Linked DNA regions of Kitasatospora fiedleri. The protein of the gene in region 1 interacts with the protein of each later gene in a pairwise test. Links are inferred from orthologs where the notes say so. Each region holds a gene or a part of one and is shown on either strand. Other genes may lie near its edges.

What was found.
Region 2: the proteins of ndk (region 1) and QMQ26_RS12775 interact in binary tests that used the Escherichia coli proteins (3 or more experiments, as listed by UniProt). The link is inferred for Kitasatospora fiedleri from one-to-one orthologs.

Annotation. Positions count from the first base shown.
Region 1 is NZ_OX419519.1:2,585,469-2,589,905, forward strand. Bases 1,447-4,437 are described here. They hold ndk (nucleoside-diphosphate kinase), read right to left. Parts: upstream 3,154-4,437; coding sequence 2,740-3,153; downstream 1,447-2,739. Other genes in these bases: QMQ26_RS12065 (rod shape-determining protein), read right to left, coding at 1,447-2,375; QMQ26_RS12075 (DUF4233 domain-containing protein), read right to left, coding at 3,250-3,627; folC (bifunctional tetrahydrofolate synthase/dihydrofolate synthase), read right to left, coding at 3,634-4,437. Also shown: rod shape-determining protein MreD, read right to left, coding at 1-304; rod shape-determining protein MreC, read right to left, coding at 304-1,239; more of QMQ26_RS12065, read right to left, coding at 1,350-1,446. UniProt on the Escherichia coli protein: Major role in the synthesis of nucleoside triphosphates other than ATP. The ATP gamma phosphate is transferred to the NDP beta phosphate via a ping-pong mechanism, using a phosphorylated active-site intermediate.
Region 2 is NZ_OX419519.1:2,748,996-2,753,890, forward strand. The notes cover bases 777-3,613. They hold QMQ26_RS12775 (uracil-DNA glycosylase), read right to left. Parts: upstream 2,632-3,613; coding sequence 1,921-2,631; downstream 777-1,920. Other genes in these bases: QMQ26_RS12765 (CoA transferase subunit A), read left to right, coding at 777-1,218; QMQ26_RS12770 (3-oxoacid CoA-transferase subunit B), read left to right, coding at 1,215-1,859; QMQ26_RS12780 (HAD-IIA family hydrolase), read left to right, coding at 2,947-3,613. In the rest of the region: more of QMQ26_RS12765, read left to right, coding at 445-776; more of QMQ26_RS12780, read left to right, coding at 3,614-3,726; QMQ26_RS12785 (hypothetical protein), read left to right, coding at 3,954-4,178. UniProt on the Escherichia coli protein: Excises uracil residues from the DNA which can arise as a result of misincorporation of dUMP residues by DNA polymerase or due to deamination of cytosine.

The DNA of each region.
Region 1 (4,437 bases):
CCGAGCGCTGCCGGCCGCCCTCCGGCTTGAGCAGGCCGGCGCCGTAGCCGACCAGGCACAGCACCAGCGCGTACCGGCCGACCGCGTGGTCGGACGGCGGGGCGAGGTCGGCCAGCAGGCCGGCGCAGAAGCCGACCAGGCAGCCGCCGGTCGGCCCGTACACCAGGGCCAGGCCGACCACCACCAGCATCAGCAGGTCCGGGGTGGCGCCGGGCAGTTGGAGCCGGCCGAGGACGCTGACCTGGATGACCAGGGCCAGTACCAGCAGCACGGCGGACAGCAGAATCCGGTTCACACGCGGCATCAGTTCCCCCCGGTGGTCGGCGGTGCGGCGGCGATCGGGGCCTGCGGGTTGCCCGCGGCGCCGGCGGAGGCGGCGGGCACCGGCGGCAGCACGGCGTCCCGCGGGTCGGTGCGCGGCGGGACGACCACCACGCCGACCAGGTCGAGCCGGGTGAACTGCACGTACGGCTCGACCAGGATGGTCTTGGTCAGCTGGCCCGGCGTGGCCTGCACCTCCTTGACGGTGCCGACCGGCACGCCGGGCACGAACGGGCGGCCGCTCTGCGAGCCGAAGGTGACCAGCCGGTCGCCGGGCTTGACCTGGGCCCGGCCGTTCAGCAGCTCGATCCGCATCGGCGAGGCGCCCTGCCCGGCCGCGAAGCCGATCTCGCCGCCGCCCTCCAGCCGGACGCCGGCGGTGAAGCCGGGGTCGGAGGCGAGCAGCACGGTCGCGGTGGTCGGGGCGACGGTGGTGATCCGGCCGACCAGGCCCTGGCCGTCGATCACGGTCATGTCGCGGGTCAGGCCGTCGTCGCTGCCGGCGTCGATGGTGATGGTCCAGGAGAAGCCCTGGGCCGCGCCGATCGCGATGACCTGGGCGGCCTTGACGGTGTAGCCGCCGGAGCCGGCCGTGTGCAGCAGGTCGTCGAGCTGCTTGGTGCGGCCGGCCGCGGCGTCCGAGGAGGCCAGTCTCTGGCGCAGCTCGGTGTTCTCCCGGGTGATCTGGTCGAGCCGCTGCTGGTGGGTGCCGGCGTCGCGGATCGCCCGGATGTAGCCGGCGACCGGGTCGACCGCGCCGGCCGCGGCGTTCTCCGCCGGGCCGAGCGCGGAGGCCGCGGCCCGGCGGGCGCCGCCGAGCGGCGAGTCCTGGCCGCCCTTGATGTCCACGGTGATCAGGGCGAAGGCCACCACCACCAGCAGGACCAGCAGTAGTCGGCTCTCTCGGGTGTCCCTCACGGTGCTGCCGCCGCCCCTTCGTGCTGCATGCTCATCGGCTCAGCTCGGTGTGTAGTTCGGATTGCCTTGCTCAACGACGCTCGGTGGCGCTCAACGACGCCCGACGACGCTCAACGGCGCGGTTGGGCGTCCAGGACCTGCTGCAGTGCCTCGAACTCCTCGACGCACTTGCCCGCCCCCAGCGCCACCGAGTCCAGCGGGTTCTCCGCGATGTGCACCGGCATGCCGGTCTCCCGGCGCAGCCGCTCGTCCAGGCCGCGCAGCAGGGCGCCGCCGCCGGTGAGCACGATGCCGCGGTCCATCACGTCGCCCGCGAGCTCCGGCGGGCACTGGTCCAGCGTGGTCTTCACCGAGTCGATGATCGAGTTCACCGGCTCGTCGATGGCCTCGCGGACCTCGGCGGCCGAGATGACCACGGTCTTCGGCAGGCCGGAGACCAGGTCGCGGCCGCGGATCTCGGCGTGCTCGTCCTTCTCGCCCTCCAGGCCGAACGCGGAGCCGATCGACATCTTGATCTGCTCGGCGGAGCGCTCGCCCAGCAGCAGGCTGTACTCCTTCTTGATGTGCTGGACGATGGCGCTGTCCAGCTCGTCGCCGGCGACCCGCAGCGACTGCGCGGTGACGATCCCGCCGAGCGAGATCACCGCGACCTCGGTGGTGCCGCCGCCGATGTCGACCACCATGTTGCCGGTCGGCTCGTGCACGGGCAGGCCGGAGCCGATCGCCGCGGCCATCGGCTCCTCGATGATGTGCACCTGGCGGGCGCCGGCCTGCATGCTGGCCTCGACCACGGCGCGGCGCTCGACGCCGGTGATGCCGGAGGGGACGCAGACCACGACCCGCGGGCGGACCAGGTAGCGGCGGCGGTGGATCTTCATGATGAAGTACCGCAGCATCCGCTCGGTGATCTCGAAGTCGGCGATCACGCCGTCCTTGAGCGGGCGGATCGCGACGATGTTGCCGGGGGTCCGGCCGATCATCTTCTTCGCCTCGGCCCCGACCGCGAGGATTCCGCCGGTGTTGGTGTTCACGGCCACCACCGACGGCTCGTTCAGCACGATGCCCTTGCCCCGGACGTACACCAGCGTGTTCGCGGTGCCTAGGTCGATCGCCAGGTCCCGGCCGAGAAACGACAGGTTGTTCGCCATGGGATGTCGAGTGCCTTCCCGAGTTCGGATCAAGGGCGGGGAGCGGGCCGGCCGTGCGGGCCCGCGAGAGGGCTGACGGCGGCTGAGCAGCCGCTCCGTGCCCGTGAGTTGGGTCCATCGTAGTCACGCCGGTCAGCGCGGGCGGCGGGTACGGCGTGCCGCCCATTCTCCGGGGGCGAATCAGCTTCTCCTGGCATTGGGACGCCGTGTCGGAGGGTAGGGTTCCGTGATTTGAGGATTAACGCCCAGAGGGAGCAACCCGATCCGCCGTCCGGCCCCTGAGCTGCTCGTTCCCGGTGGGCGGCGCTCCATGCCCGGCGGGGGCACGGAGCACCGGATCGCTACCGGATCCTCACGCGTGCGCGGGGAAGAAGATCTTGATCTCGCGCTCGGCCGACTCCGGGGAGTCCGAGGCGTGGATCAGGTTCTCCCGGGTGATGGTCGCGTAGTCGCCGCGGATGGTGCCCGCGCCGGCCGCCAGCGGGTCGGTCGCGCCGGCCAGCGCCCGGATGCCGGGGACGACGTTCTCGCCCTCGACGATCAGCGCGATCGACGGGCCGGAGGTCATGAAGCCCAGCAGCGGCTCGTAGAAGTCGCGGCCGACGTGCTCGGCGTAGTGCTGCTCCAGGGTGGCGCGGTCGAAGGTGCGAAGCTCCATCGCAGCGAACCGCCAGCCGGCCTTGCGCTCGATCCGGCTGATGATCTCGCCGGCCAGGCCGCGCTGCACGGCGTCGGGCTTGAGCAGGACGAGAGTGCGCTGGGACACGGTACGGCTCCTGAGGTGTTCGGTCGTGCCTGACTGTGCCCCCGACACTACCCCGGCCGGGTCGGCACCCCGTCGCCCAGTCCCACGTCAGGCCGGTCAGGCCGGAGCCGCGGCCCCGTCGACGGCGGACTCGGCGGCGGCCGACTCGGCGGCGGCCCGCCGGGCCTTGAACTCGTCGATCTTGCGGCCGTAGTGGACCGAGCACCACCACAGGCCGCCGAAGACCACGCCGAAGACGTACATGGTCGGCAGCACCAGCCCGCCGGCCAGCACGGCCAGTTGCAGCGCCCAGCCGACGTACACCGCGCCGGGGCGGGTGATCACGCCGCACAGCAGCACGCACAGCGCGATCGCCACCGCGCTGACCGCCCAGATGGTGCCGGTGCCGACGTCGGTGAGCTTCATCGCCACCAGGCCGGCGAACATGATCAGCAGGGCCTCGCCGATCAGGGTGGAGGAGCACAGGGTGCGCATCGGCGGCTACTTCCTTCCGAACAGCAGGCGCGCCTCGCCCACCGTGATGACGGAGCCGGTGACCAGGACGCCGGCGCCGCCGAGGTCCTCCTCCTCGGCGAGGGTGACGGCGGCGTCGATCGCGTCGTCCAGGCGCGGCTCGACCTGCACCCGGTCCTCGCCGAAGACCTCGACGGCGAGGGCGGCCAGCCGGTCGACCGGCATCGCGCGGTGGGTGGAGTTCTGGGTGACCACGACCTCGGCGAGGATCGGCTCGAAGACCTCCAGCAGGCCGGTGACGTCCTTGTCCCCGCTGGTGGCGATGACGCCGACCAGCTTGGTGAAGCCGAACGCCTCGCCGATCGCGCCGGCCGCGGCCTGCGCGCCGTGCGGGTTGTGCGCGGCGTCCAGGATGACGGTGGGGCTGCGCCGGACCACCTCCAGCCGGCCCGGGGAGGAGACGCCGAACAGCGCCTGCCGGACCTTCTCCTCGTCCAGGTGCTCGGCGCCGCCCTGGCCGATGCCGAAGAACGCCTCGACCGCGGCGAGCGCCAGCGCGGCGTTCTGCGCCTGGTGGTCGCCGTGCAGCGGGAGGAAGAGCTCCGGGTACTCGTGGCCGCCGATGCCGCGCAGGGTCACCAGCTGGCCGCCGACCGCGACCTCGCGGCGCAGCACGCCGAACTCCAGGCCCTCGCGGGCCACCGTGGCGTCCACCTCGACGGCGCGGCGCAGGATCGTCTCGGCCGCGTCCAGCTGCTGCTGGGCGACCACGGCGAGCGCGCCGGGCTTGATGATCCCGGACTTCTCGACCGCGATCTCGCCGGTGGTCTC
Region 2 (4,895 bases), 160 kb from region 1 along the record:
CCCCGCCGCTCCCGGCCCCGGTCGAGGTGCCCGCGGTGCCGGCCTTCGCGCAGCCCGCGGCGAGCAGCACGCAGGCGGCCAGTGCGGCGAGCTTCCGGACGGGGCGTCTGTGGGTGGCGTCCGTGACTGGCATGGTGGGGGGCTCCTGACGTACCGGTGCTGGTGGGATGCCGGAACCGTAGGGGCGCGCCCGGTGGGACGACATGTGACGGAACCACACAGCGGCCGCCCGCACTGCGTGGCCCGCCGCCATGTCGCGGCGGCGGGCGGCCGGAGGTGTGCGGCGGGCACATGGCGGGCGCCCGCGCCATGGGGCCGTCCGCCATGGAAAGCCCCGGGGCCTGCGGGGAGGGTGGTGCGCCAGTCGGTCCCTCCCCTGCACCCCCTCTCCCCTGCACCCCCTCTCCTGCACCCCCTGCCCTCTCCTGGTAAAGGCGGCCCCCCTTGGACAAGGTCCTGGACTCCCCGGCCCGCGCGGTCGGGGACATTCCCGACGGCGCCCTGCTCGCGGTCGGCGGCTTCGGCCTGTGCGGCATCCCGTCCACCCTGATCGGCGCCCTGGTCGACGCCGGCACCACCGGCCTGCGGGTCGTCTCCAACAACTGCGGGGTGGACGACTGGGGCCTGGGCCTGCTGCTGCGGGCCGGCCGGATCGCCCGGATGACCTCCTCCTACGTCGGCGAGAACAAGGAGTTCGCCCGCCGGTACCTGAACGGCGAGCTGGAGGTCGAACTCACCCCGCAGGGCACCCTGGCCGAACGCCTGCGGGCCGGCGGCGCGGGCATCCCCGCCTTCTACACCCCGGCCGGGGCCGGCACCCAGGTCGAGGAGGGCGGCCTGCCCTGGCGCTACGCCCCCGGCGGCGGCGCGGTCGCGCTGGCCTCCCCGCCCAAGGAGGTCCGCGAGTTCGGCGGCCGCCGCCACCTGCTGGAGGAGGCGATCCACGCCGACTTCGCGCTGGTGCGCGCCGAGGTCGCCGACCGGCACGGCAACTGCGTCTTCCACGCCGCCGCCCGCAACTTCAACCCGCTGTGCGCCACCGCCGGCCGGGTCACCGTGGTCGAGGCCGACCGGATCGTCGAGCCCGGCGAGATCCCGCCGGACGCCGTCCACCTGCCCGGCGTGTACGTCGACCGGATCGTCGCCGCCGACCCCGCCGACCGCCGCGTCGAGCGGCGCACCGTCCGCCGCCCCGCCGCCCCGGAGGAGTCCCGATGACCACCGCCGCCCCCTCGGACCCGCGCGCGGCGCTCGCCGCCCGGGCCGCCCGCGAACTGCGCGACGGCCAGTACGTCAACCTCGGCATCGGCCTGCCCACCCTGATCCCGGACCACCTGCCGCCGGGCGTGCACGTCGTCCTGCACTCCGAGAACGGCATCCTCGGCACCGGCCCCTACCCGGCGGACGCCGACGTCCACCCCGACCTGGTCAACGCCGGCAAGGAGACGGTCACCGTCAACCCCGGTGCGGCGTACTTCGATTCGGCGTTCTCCTTCGGCATGGTGCGCGCCGGGCGGATCGACGTCTCGGTGCTCGGCGCGATGCAGGTCTCCGCGGGCGGCGACCTCGCCAACTGGATGATCCCCGGCAAGATGGTCAAGGGCATGGGCGGCGCGATGGACCTGGTCCACGGGGCCCGCCGGCTGATCGTGGTGATGGAGCACACCGCGAAGGACGGCACCCCCAAGATCGTGGACGAGCTCTCCCTGCCCGCCACCGGCCGGGCCGTCGTCCACCGGATCGTCACCGACCTGGCCACCCTCGACGTCACCCCCGAGGGCCTGCGGCTGGTCGAACTCGCGGACGGCGTCACCCTCGACCGGCTGCGCGCCGCCACCGAACCGCCGGTCCTCGCCTGAGCCGAGCACGGCCGGGGCCCGGGGGAGGCACTCCCCCGGGCCCCGGCCCCGGCTCGTGCCGCTACTTGTTCAGGTTCGGGATCTGCCAGTCGATCGGCTTCCGGCCGAAGCCCTCCAGGGCCTCGTTGATCTGCGAGAACGGCTTGCTGCCGAGGAACAGCTTCGCGGACAGCGGCGACGGGTGCGCGCCCTGGACGACCACGTGGCGGCCGGTGTCGATCAGCGGGAGCTTCTTCTTCGCGTAGCCGCCCCAGAGCACGAACACGCAGGGCTCCTCGCGGGCGCTGACCGCCTTGATCACCGCGTCGGTGAACTTCTCCCAGCCCTTGTTCTTGTGCGAGTTGGCCTCGTGCGCCCGCACGGTGAGCACCGCGTTGAGCAGCAGCACGCCCTGCTCGGCCCACGGCATCAGGTACCCGTTGTCGGGCACCGCCAGGCCGAGGTCGGTGTGCAGCTCCTTGTAGATGTTGCGCAGCGACGGCGGGGTCCGGACGCCCGGCAGCACGGAGAAGCTCATGCCGTGCGCCTGGCCGTTGTCGTGGTACGGGTCCTGACCGAGGATCAGCACCCGGACGTCCTGGTACGCGGTCGCGGCGAGCGCCGAGAACTCCTGCCCGGCGGGCGGGAACACCTCGTGCTCGGCGCGCTCGGCGGCCAGGAACTCGGTCAGCTGCGCGTAGTAGGGCTTGCCGGTCTCCTCGGCGAGCACCCCCCGCCAGGACTCGGGCAGTTCCGGCGCGCCGTTCGCGGACGTCTGGGCCAGCTCCGTCACGTTGTACCTCCCACCGGCCGCGCCGCACGGCGGCCGCTCTCACTCGTGCGTTCCGCGGGCCCGTCCCGGACCCGCCGCGGTGAACGCTACACAGTCGCGCCGACAGCCCGCTCCGCCCGCCGCGGCCCGGGGCCCGCGGGTGTTCTCGCGGATGTCGGCGGGCGCCGGCGGGCGCGGACGCCCCTGTGGCCGGCCGACCGGGACGACTAGGCTGATCGGCGTTGGGGCAGCCTGTGGCGCCCGGCCGGCCAGTGGTGTCCGGTCGGAGCGATCACGAAGATCGTTCGACCTGTGCAAGACCAAGGAGACACCCACGTGGCAGACCGCAAGCCCATCGAGACCTGGCTGACCGACATGGACGGAGTCCTCATCCACGAGGGCGTGCCGATCCCGGGGGCCGATGCCTTCCTCCAGCGGCTGCGTGAGTCCGGAAAGCCCTTCCTGGTGCTCACCAACAACTCGATCTACACCCAGCGCGACCTGCACGCCCGACTGGCCCGGATGGGCCTGGACGTGCCCGCCGAGCACATCTGGACCTCCGCCCTGGCCACCGCCAAGTTCCTGGACGACCAGCGCCCGGGCGGCACCGCGTACGTGATCGGCGAGGCGGGCCTGACCACCGCGCTGCACGACATCGGCTACGTGCTGACCGACACCGCCCCGGACTTCGTCGTGCTGGGCGAGACCCGGACGTACTCCTTCGAGGCGATGACCAAGGCCGTCCGGCTGATCAACGACGGCGCCCGGTTCATCGCCACCAACCCGGACGAGACCGGCCCGTCCGCCGAGGGCGCGCTGCCCGCGACCGGCGCGGTGGCCGCGCTGATCACCAAGGCGACCGGCGTGGAGCCGTACTTCGTCGGCAAGCCGAACCCGCTGATGATGCGGGCCGGCCTGAACGCGATCGGCGCGCACTCGGAGCACAGCGCGATGATCGGCGACCGGATGGACACCGACATCGTCTCCGGCATGGAGGCGGGCATGTCGACCTTCCTGGTCCTCACCGGCCTGACCCAGGCGTCCGAGGTCGAGCGCTTCCCGTACCGGCCGACCGAGGTGGTCCGCTCGATCGCCGACCTGGTCGAGCTGATCTGACGCCCCCGCGCCCGCTCGGACCGGACCGGACCGGGCCCCGGCGCACGGCCGGGGGCCCGGTCCGGGAACGGCGGGTGACCGGCCGGCCCCGGACCGTCGACCCCGGTGCGGGGCGTCTCAACACCGCCTTAAGCCGCCCGTAACTACCCTGACGTACCGTCAGTTACCGTACTGAGAACGGTTAGCGTCCCGGACACGCCCGCTCCGCCCGACGCAAGGGAGCCCCGATGGCCTCCGTCCACCGCACCGCCACCGCCCGCACCGCCACCGTTCGCGCCGCCGTGCTGCTGGCCGTCGCCGCCCTGCTGGCCGGGCCGGCCGTGCGGCTCGCCGGGTCCGGGGAGGGCGCCGCGGTGCTCAACGGCGTGCTGCTGTCGGTGGGCTCGGTGCTGCTGCTGACCGGCGCCGCGTTCGCCGTGCGGCACCGGTGCCGCCCCCCGTCCGAGCGCTGACCGGCCCCTCCCCCGGCCCGCCCCGCCGGCGGGGCGGGCCGGACCGGGCGGCCTCCGCCGCCGCGGCGGGCCGGGGTGGTTGAGTGGAGGGCATGAGCAGCACGCCCTCCGCCCCGTTCCGCGTCGGCCTGATCGGCTACGGCCTGGCCGGTTCCGCCTTCCACGCCCCGCTGATCGCCGGCACGCCCGGACTCCGGCTGGACGCGGTGGTCACCGCCAACCCCGACCGCCGCGCCCGGTTGCACCGCGACCACCCGGGCGCCCGCGCCCTCGACACCCCGAGCAGCTGTTCGAGGACGCCGACCGGTTCGACCTGGTGGTGATCGCCTCCCCCAACCGCACCCACGTCCCGCTCGCCCGCACCGCCCTGCTGGCGGGCCTGGCCACCGTGGTCGACAAGCCGCTGGCCGCGACCAGCGACCAGGCCCGCGACCTGTGCGAGTTCGCCGAGAAGTCCGGCCTGCTGCTGTCGGTGTTCCAGAACCGCCGCTGGGACGGCGACTTCCTGACCGCGGCCCGCCTGATCGCGGAGGGGCGCCTCGGCCGGGTGCACCGCTTCGAGTCCCGCTTCGAGCGCTTCCGCCCCAAGCCGAAGGCGGGCTGGCGCGAGCTGGCCGACCCGGCCGAGGTCGGCGGCACCCTGTACGACCTGGGCAGCCACCTGGTCGACCAGGCGCTCACCCTGTTCGGGCCGGTCGAGACGGTGTACGCGGAGAT